3 regions of the Paenibacillus sp. 1-8 genome follow, and region 1 is predicted to be linked to each of the others. Evidence: riboswitches for the same ligand, from Rfam matches in the RefSeq annotation. Region 1 holds a riboswitch; each other region holds the start of a gene.
The links. A riboswitch is a leader RNA that binds a small molecule or an ion and turns the genes downstream of it on or off. The one in region 1 is predicted to bind glycine.
Positions count from the first base shown of each region.

Region 2: another riboswitch for glycine. It lies ahead of sdaAB (L-serine ammonia-lyase, iron-sulfur-dependent subunit beta); the one in region 1 lies ahead of gcvT (glycine cleavage system aminomethyltransferase GcvT).
Region 3: another riboswitch for glycine. It lies ahead of AC0WRU_RS18980 (alanine/glycine:cation symporter family protein); the one in region 1 lies ahead of gcvT (glycine cleavage system aminomethyltransferase GcvT).

Region 1 is NZ_CM149995.1:3,968,970-3,971,235, reverse strand. Features, by position in the region: gene gcvT (glycine cleavage system aminomethyltransferase GcvT) at 1-904, opposite strand, end outside; glycine riboswitch at 985-1,081, opposite strand; glycine riboswitch at 1,082-1,268, opposite strand; gene gcvH (glycine cleavage system protein GcvH) at 1,568-1,963, shown strand.
Region 2 is NZ_CM149995.1:533,925-536,190, forward strand. Features, by position in the region: gene sdaAA (L-serine ammonia-lyase, iron-sulfur-dependent, subunit alpha) at 1-349, opposite strand, end outside; gene sdaAB (L-serine ammonia-lyase, iron-sulfur-dependent subunit beta) at 339-1,028, opposite strand; glycine riboswitch at 1,239-1,352, opposite strand; gene AC0WRU_RS02490 (DUF6359 domain-containing protein) at 1,566-2,266, shown strand, end outside.
Region 3 is NZ_CM149995.1:4,143,568-4,145,833, reverse strand. Features, by position in the region: gene AC0WRU_RS18985 (LacI family DNA-binding transcriptional regulator) at 1-286, opposite strand, end outside; glycine riboswitch at 700-776, shown strand; glycine riboswitch at 794-888, shown strand; gene AC0WRU_RS18980 (alanine/glycine:cation symporter family protein) at 1,048-2,266, shown strand, end outside.

The DNA.
Region 1 (2,266 bases):
AATGAGCACGCGGGATGCCACGGTCAAGCATTTCCAGCCCGATCAGCTTGCGCGGAATGCCTTGTTCTTTCTGGCGTTGCAGAGCCTCTCTGCCGATAAAATCTCCCTTATTCAGCTTGACGAAGAAGCCTAAACCAGCTTCCAGCGGTGAAATCGTGGCGGACAGCTCCTGTCCGTACAGCGGCAGCCGCGCCTCGAAGCGCAGTGTATCCCGGGCTCCAAGTCCAGCGGGAACCAGACCATACGGCTCACCGATGCGAAGCAATCCGTCCCACACTGCCGGTGCATTCGCAGCAGGCACATAAAATTCAAAGCCGTCTTCCCCCGTGTATCCGGTGCGGGAGACGAGCGCTTTTGCTCCGAACAATTGCACATCCTCGCTGAATCGGAAGGAGGCCAGCTTTGTAATGTCCGTGTCTGTCACGGCTGCGGCAATACGCGCAGCCTCAGGTCCTTGCAACGCCAGCAGTGCCACCGCATCTGATACGTTTTCCAGATGAACGGATGCAGGCGCATGGCGAAGCAGCCAATCCCAATCCTTATCGATGTTGGAGGCATTCACAACAAGCATGTAACGCTCCGGCCCTTTGTAGTAGACAAGCAGGTCGTCTACTACACCTCCATCCGGGTAACACAGGAGTGAATATTGGGCCTTGCCCGGCTCCAATTGGCTGACATCGTTCGTCGTCACCTGTTGCAGAAATGCTTCGGCTTCCTGGCCCTCGATCAAGAATTCACCCATATGCGATACATCGAATAATCCCGCACGTTGCCGGACGGCCTCGTGTTCCTTTTGAATGCCACTGAACTGTACAGGCAGCTCCCAGCCGCCAAAATCAATGCAACGAACCCCCGACAGCGTGCTGTAGGATGAATGCAGTGGCGTTTTTCGCAAATTAGTCATTTTTCCACTCCTATCCGGTGTGATCGGCTAAACAAAAAAGACAGGCCGAAAAAAACGTATGAACGGCAGTCCACACACTTTTTTTCAGCTCTGTCCTTGATACCTGAGAGTTACCCCGGCGTGTACCGGGTTTCCCCTTGGGTGATCCGCCTGTATAGCGAATGCTCTCCAGAGATGCGTCCGGCAGAGGTCCTTTTGCCTGAGAGATTCACCTGCGGTGCAGGTTTACTCCTTCGGCGCTGCCTCTGATCAGCTATACGTCATCCGGTCCTGCCGGTAACAGCTTGATCCGACTCGCTTGCTGCCTTGTTTTACAGGTGGCAACAGCGATGCGAGTGTTGGCAGTCTCTCCCTCCACGTTCATCCGCGTTTCCAATTATCGGGTGTTGCCAAAAGCACTTGTTATAACCCATTAATACGCAAATTTATTTGAAATGTCAACAAAAATGTCATGAAAAATATTATTAAAAACATTTTATTCATAAATAAGGATATGTAAGCGTTTGTTATAATCTGTCGTATTTTTAGTTAGAAAGATATATGGAGTAATGAGAAATATTTTTGTTAGTATTATTGACATGATAGTTCTAGTTGTCATAATCTTAACCTGTCATAGACGGGTAGGGAAACGATGTAATCCATATGAAAGCGAGGCGGAGCAGGATGAGTGAAGTGAAGCAGCAATTGTGGTACACGGAAGAACATGAATGGGTTCAGCGTACAAAGGATGGAACGGTACGAATCGGTATTACGGACTTTGCACAGCATCAACTGGGCGATATCGTTTTTGTGGAGCTGCCTGGGGAGGGAGCAGCGATTGAGCAGGGGACGGAAATTGGTACTATTGAATCGGTAAAGACAGTATCCGACTTGTTCGCTCCAGTAACGGGAACGGTGTTGAAGGTGAATGAAGCGTTGGAAAGTACGCCTGAGCTGGTGAACGAATCTCCCTACGAAAAAGGCTGGATGATCGAAGTGAAGATTGGGGAAGATCTGGAGGAAGCACTAAGCAAGCTGCTGTCTGCGGATCAGTACGAGCAGTTGACTGCCAATGAGTAATAATGGGGCAAAGTAGATTAAATAACTGAATAAGGGCGGTGTTTGTCCGCTTGATTTTGTATAAAAATAGTCGCGATGAATTGGCATAGCGGCTATTTTTTGCTGTCTTTTTTGCGAGCGTAATTACGTGTTTTCCTTTTGTTTAGAGGATGGATTTCGTACATAAATTGTACCTATGATGCTCCGCTCCTGCTGCTCGATGAGCCTACCAGCAATTTGGGCTATCCTGATTTTTTGGCGGTTTTTAACATGCATGTGAAGGGATAAAGGGAATTATTTAGGGTGCTTGGAGGGCTGCTGCTG
Region 2 (2,266 bases), 2.0 Mb from region 1:
CGGTAGGCGTGGCAACAATGCGACCCATGGACGCATTGACCTCCGACACGGAGAGGGCGTACGCCATGGCGAGTGCCGAGGCATCGCCGGAGCAGGTTTCCCCTGCGCGCAAATATTCCGCCAGGCGCTTGCCGTCGCCGCCCGTCAATCCGCTGCGGGATACGGTGTCCTGTGTTTGCCCGCGATGAACGGCTTCCTTCATGACTTCATAATAATCAGCCATTTGTCGGAAGATTTCTTCCTCCGGTGTGTTCGTTTCTTGTACCTGTTCCTTGATCATCAGGCGCCCAATCGTAGTGGATTCCTTGGCGCACAAGGCACCTAATTCATGCAGATGGCTAAACCGCATCGGATTCAGCTCCTTTTTTCAAATTAATCATTTTGATTTCATACATATGAGGCAAAGCCCGCAGCTCGGCAATTAATTCAGCCGGAGCGGGGCTATCGGTTTCAATAGCAGTGAGCGCTTCGCCATCCCGGCCTTTGCGATCCACGTGCATGTAGGCAATGTTAATGTTAGCTGCACCCAGCGCCGAAGTCACCGCGCCCAATGTTCCGGGCTTATCCGAGTGAAGAAGCACCAGCGTAGGCAGCTCTCCGGTCAGATTGACCCGGAACTTGTTAAGCTGCTGGACATGAATGCTGCCGCCGCCGATGGAGGAGCCTAGCAGCGTGCGCTGTTCTTCACCCTTCCATAGCTCGAAGCGGACCGTGTTCGGATGGGGGGCGGGCAGTCCGCTGACAGCGAACTCTACTTCCATCCCGGCTTGCTCTGCACATTGCTCCGCATCCGGAATCCGGTGGTCGTCTGTATCGTAATTCAGCAGTCCGGCAATGAGTGCCAGGTCTGTGCCGTGTCCCTTGTACGTATCGGCAAATGAGCCGTACAGCGTCAGGCGGGCACGGTCAGGTTGCGTACCAAGCCAGTGTCGGGCAACGCGTGCGAGCCGCACTGCGCCTGCGGTATGCGAGCTGGAGGGTCCAGTCATAGCCGGACCGATAATGGAAAATACATCTTTGAAACGCATGGTGTGGCCCCCTGTATGTTTGAATACCATAGTATATGGTGTTGCCGCGCCCTTGCGCGGGTGTGACAGTTTCTAATGCTAACGCAGCATGTAAGCACAAAAAAGGACAGGATAAGGAAATTTCCCTTATCTCTGTCCTCGTTACCTGAGAGTTTCGTGCGGTGTACTACCGCCTTACCCCTTGGGTGGCTTGCGCTCTCTCCAGAGTTGCGTCAGATGGCGATACATGGACCTGAGAGATTATCCGCCAGCCGGGTGCTGGCGTCTTGCTCCTTCGGTGCCGCCGGGATGTGCTTCCCGGACAGACTCTCCCGTCATCTTCATTCGCGTATACCGTTCAACATTTCCTCCTAAGCGTAATGTATGCCATGCCCGGTGTCAATCACAGGTTGAAATTTTACATAATCAGGTACCTTCTCAATAAAAAAGATTAAATTTTACATAATTATGGATGAAAACAGGAAGGAATTAGAAGGTTGATAGCTAATCTGATAGAGGACAAGCTAATTTATGGAATAATGGGAGGGACATTTACGTATGGTAAAAGGTTTCCGGTTCACAGGTTCACGCTTAAAAGGAATGCTGCATCTGGCGGCAATCGTATCACTGCTGGTAGGACTCTTCGTTCCATTCGGCCAGGTCAAGGCAGAGGGCGCGTTGACGGTAGCGGAAGCGCTTCAGCGTCAAAGCAGCGGAGGTACGGTGACGGTAGAAGGCTACGTCGTAGGACATGCCACCGGATCGAAAACGGCTAATTTCTCTGCCCCGTTTGCAAACGATTTTAACGTACTGATTGCGGATCAGGCGAGTGAACGTAATACGTCTAATCTGTTAAATGTACAACTGACATCCGCGTATAGAGGAGCATTCGGGCTGTCAGGCCATCCTGAGCTGATCGGCAGTAAAATTCGCGTGACGGGTGCGCTCGGTGCCTATAACAATTTTGGCGGCGTGAAAAGCCCAAGCGCTGTGGAGCTGGTAAGCGGAAGCGAGCCTGGAAATCCTGGTGATCCGGGCGAACCTGATCCTGGTACCCCGGGTCAACCCGGTACGACATTACCGGATGGAAAAGGCAAAAAAGTACTGTTTGATAATACGCACGCACAGACAGCCGGAGCAGCAGATTGGGTTATTGATGGAGCCTTTTCCGATTTTGCGGGCGGACTGCGTAATGCAGGTTTTACCGTGGACCCGTTGAACCGTTCCATTCCTTTTACCTATGGAGAGCAGGCTATAAC
Region 3 (2,266 bases), 170 kb from region 1:
AAGTATAAATAATCGTTTGAAATTCGTACTGGCCCGCCACCTCTACAAAGCTGTTCAGAAATGCGAGAACAATTTCATTAATGGTTGAAGTGATAATGCCAATTTGAAGGGTCTGACCTTTGGATAAGGAAATGGCGTTCCGGTTGGGAACGTAATCCAGCTCCTGCATGATTTTTAAAATTTTGCTTCTTGTTTCCTGGCTCACATGGGGGGAATTGTTTAACACTCTGGATACCGTAGCTTTGGAAAAGCCAGCCAGTTTGGCAATTTGATCAAGATTCGACATGATGCTTCTCCTCACATAAGAAAAATACTTGATATGAAACGCGTTACAACGCTTAGGATGCTTATGAGGGCATTACGTCCATTTTATATCATCTGTCAATGCATTTCAAAAAAACAGTTCTTATGATGTGGTATTATTCTGGAAATACTTGCGATATCGTAAAGCTAAGCTTTAGGCCGTTTCCATGCCTCCCTCACTTGGCGTGTGAACACTCTCGATACTTGAAAGGTGTCTCTGATCTGAACATAGGGCAGATGATATCTGGTTGTACTTTTGCCACGATTGAGGAGATTTTGCTGACAATCTAAATATTGGAAAACGACTTTAAACAGCCTTGAAACGACTTCACAAATTTTTCACTTGTAAAAAGCTGAAAGTTTTCTGTATAATAAAAAACAATTTCATATGTCTGGTTGATGTTTGCGGGAGATGGAACGTAAGTTCCGACCGAAGGGGCAAAACTCTCAGGTGCTTGGGCTGATAACAGCAACAAGCGGGACCGTAAACGGACAGAACTCTGGAGAGACCCTTAATTGGGCGCCGAAGGTGCACCGCAGATATCATCTGCTTAAACTCTCAGGCAAAAGGACAGAGACGCGAATAACCTGTGACAGGGTATGCCCTAGGCTTTTTTATGAGCTGTTAGTGGCTGAATTCTGCACAAGATGGTTGTATTTTTTCGTGCCTTTAACCTCTCCAGGAGTCGAATCAGCGGATTTGACTCTTTTTTGTTTTTTAATATGCTGGAGGAGCGGGTTGAAATGAATTTGGTACATGTATTAGAAACGATTAGCAGTTGGATATGGGGTGCCCCTCTGATCATTCTCGTCATGGGAACAGGTCTGTGGCTGACCATACGTTTGAAAATGTTGCAGGTCTTTTGCCTGCCTCTGGCGATCAAGCTGATCGGCAAGGCCCCGAATGAAGGTAGCGGGGATGTCAGCAGCTTTGCGGCCCTGAGTACGGCGCTGGCGGCTACAGTAGGTACAGGAAGTATTGTCGGCGTCGCGACAGCGATAAAACTGGGCGGACCGGGTGCCCTGTTCTGGATGGTTGTTGCAGCCTTTTTCGGGATGGCGACGAAATATGCGGAAGGTGTGCTTGCGGTAAAATACCGGGTGAAGGATCGGAATGGACAATTTTCCGGCGGCCCGATGTATTATATTGAAAAAGGGCTTGGACGCCGCTTTAAACCACTGGCGATGCTGTTCGCCTTTTCCGGAATGCTGGTGGCGTTGTTCGGGATTGGAACATTTCCGCAGGTCAAAGCGATTGTATCCTCGACCGAAAACAGCTTTGGTGTTCCGCCGATTGTAACGGCATTGATCATTGCTACCCTTACGGGACTCGTTACCATTGGAGGGCTCAAAAGCATTGCCAAGGTATCGACCAAAGTCGTTCCCTTCAAAACAGGCTTGTACGTGCTGATCTGTATGATCGTACTGATTCGGTTCGCCGATCAGATTCCTGCCGCACTCGCGCTTGTGCTGCATTCGGCATTTTCCACGACATCTGCGACGGGTGGATTTGCCGGGGCTACAATTATGCTGGCGATGCGCAGCGGGGTAGCCAGAGGGATTTTTGCCAATGAGGCCGGATTGGGAAGCGCACCGATTGCAGCCGCAGCCGCCAAAACCAAATGGCCTGCGGAGCAGGGGTTGATTTCCATGACAGGTGTCTTTATAGATACGATGATTATTTGCGTGATGACCGGGTTGACGTTGCTGGTTAGCGGCGTATGGAGCGGTCCTACCGATGCGGGCTTGATGACGCAGCAAGCTTTCTCCAGCGCATTCCCGCTTGGTGCGGAACTGCTCACAATCATTCTGATTATGTTCGCGTTCACCACCATGCTTGGCTGGAACTACTATGGAGAACGTTGTGTTGAATATTTGCTGGGTGTCAAATGGATTAAGCCGTACCGTTATCTGTTCATTGCACTGGTTGCCGGAGGTGCGTTTATTAAGCTGGATGCGATCT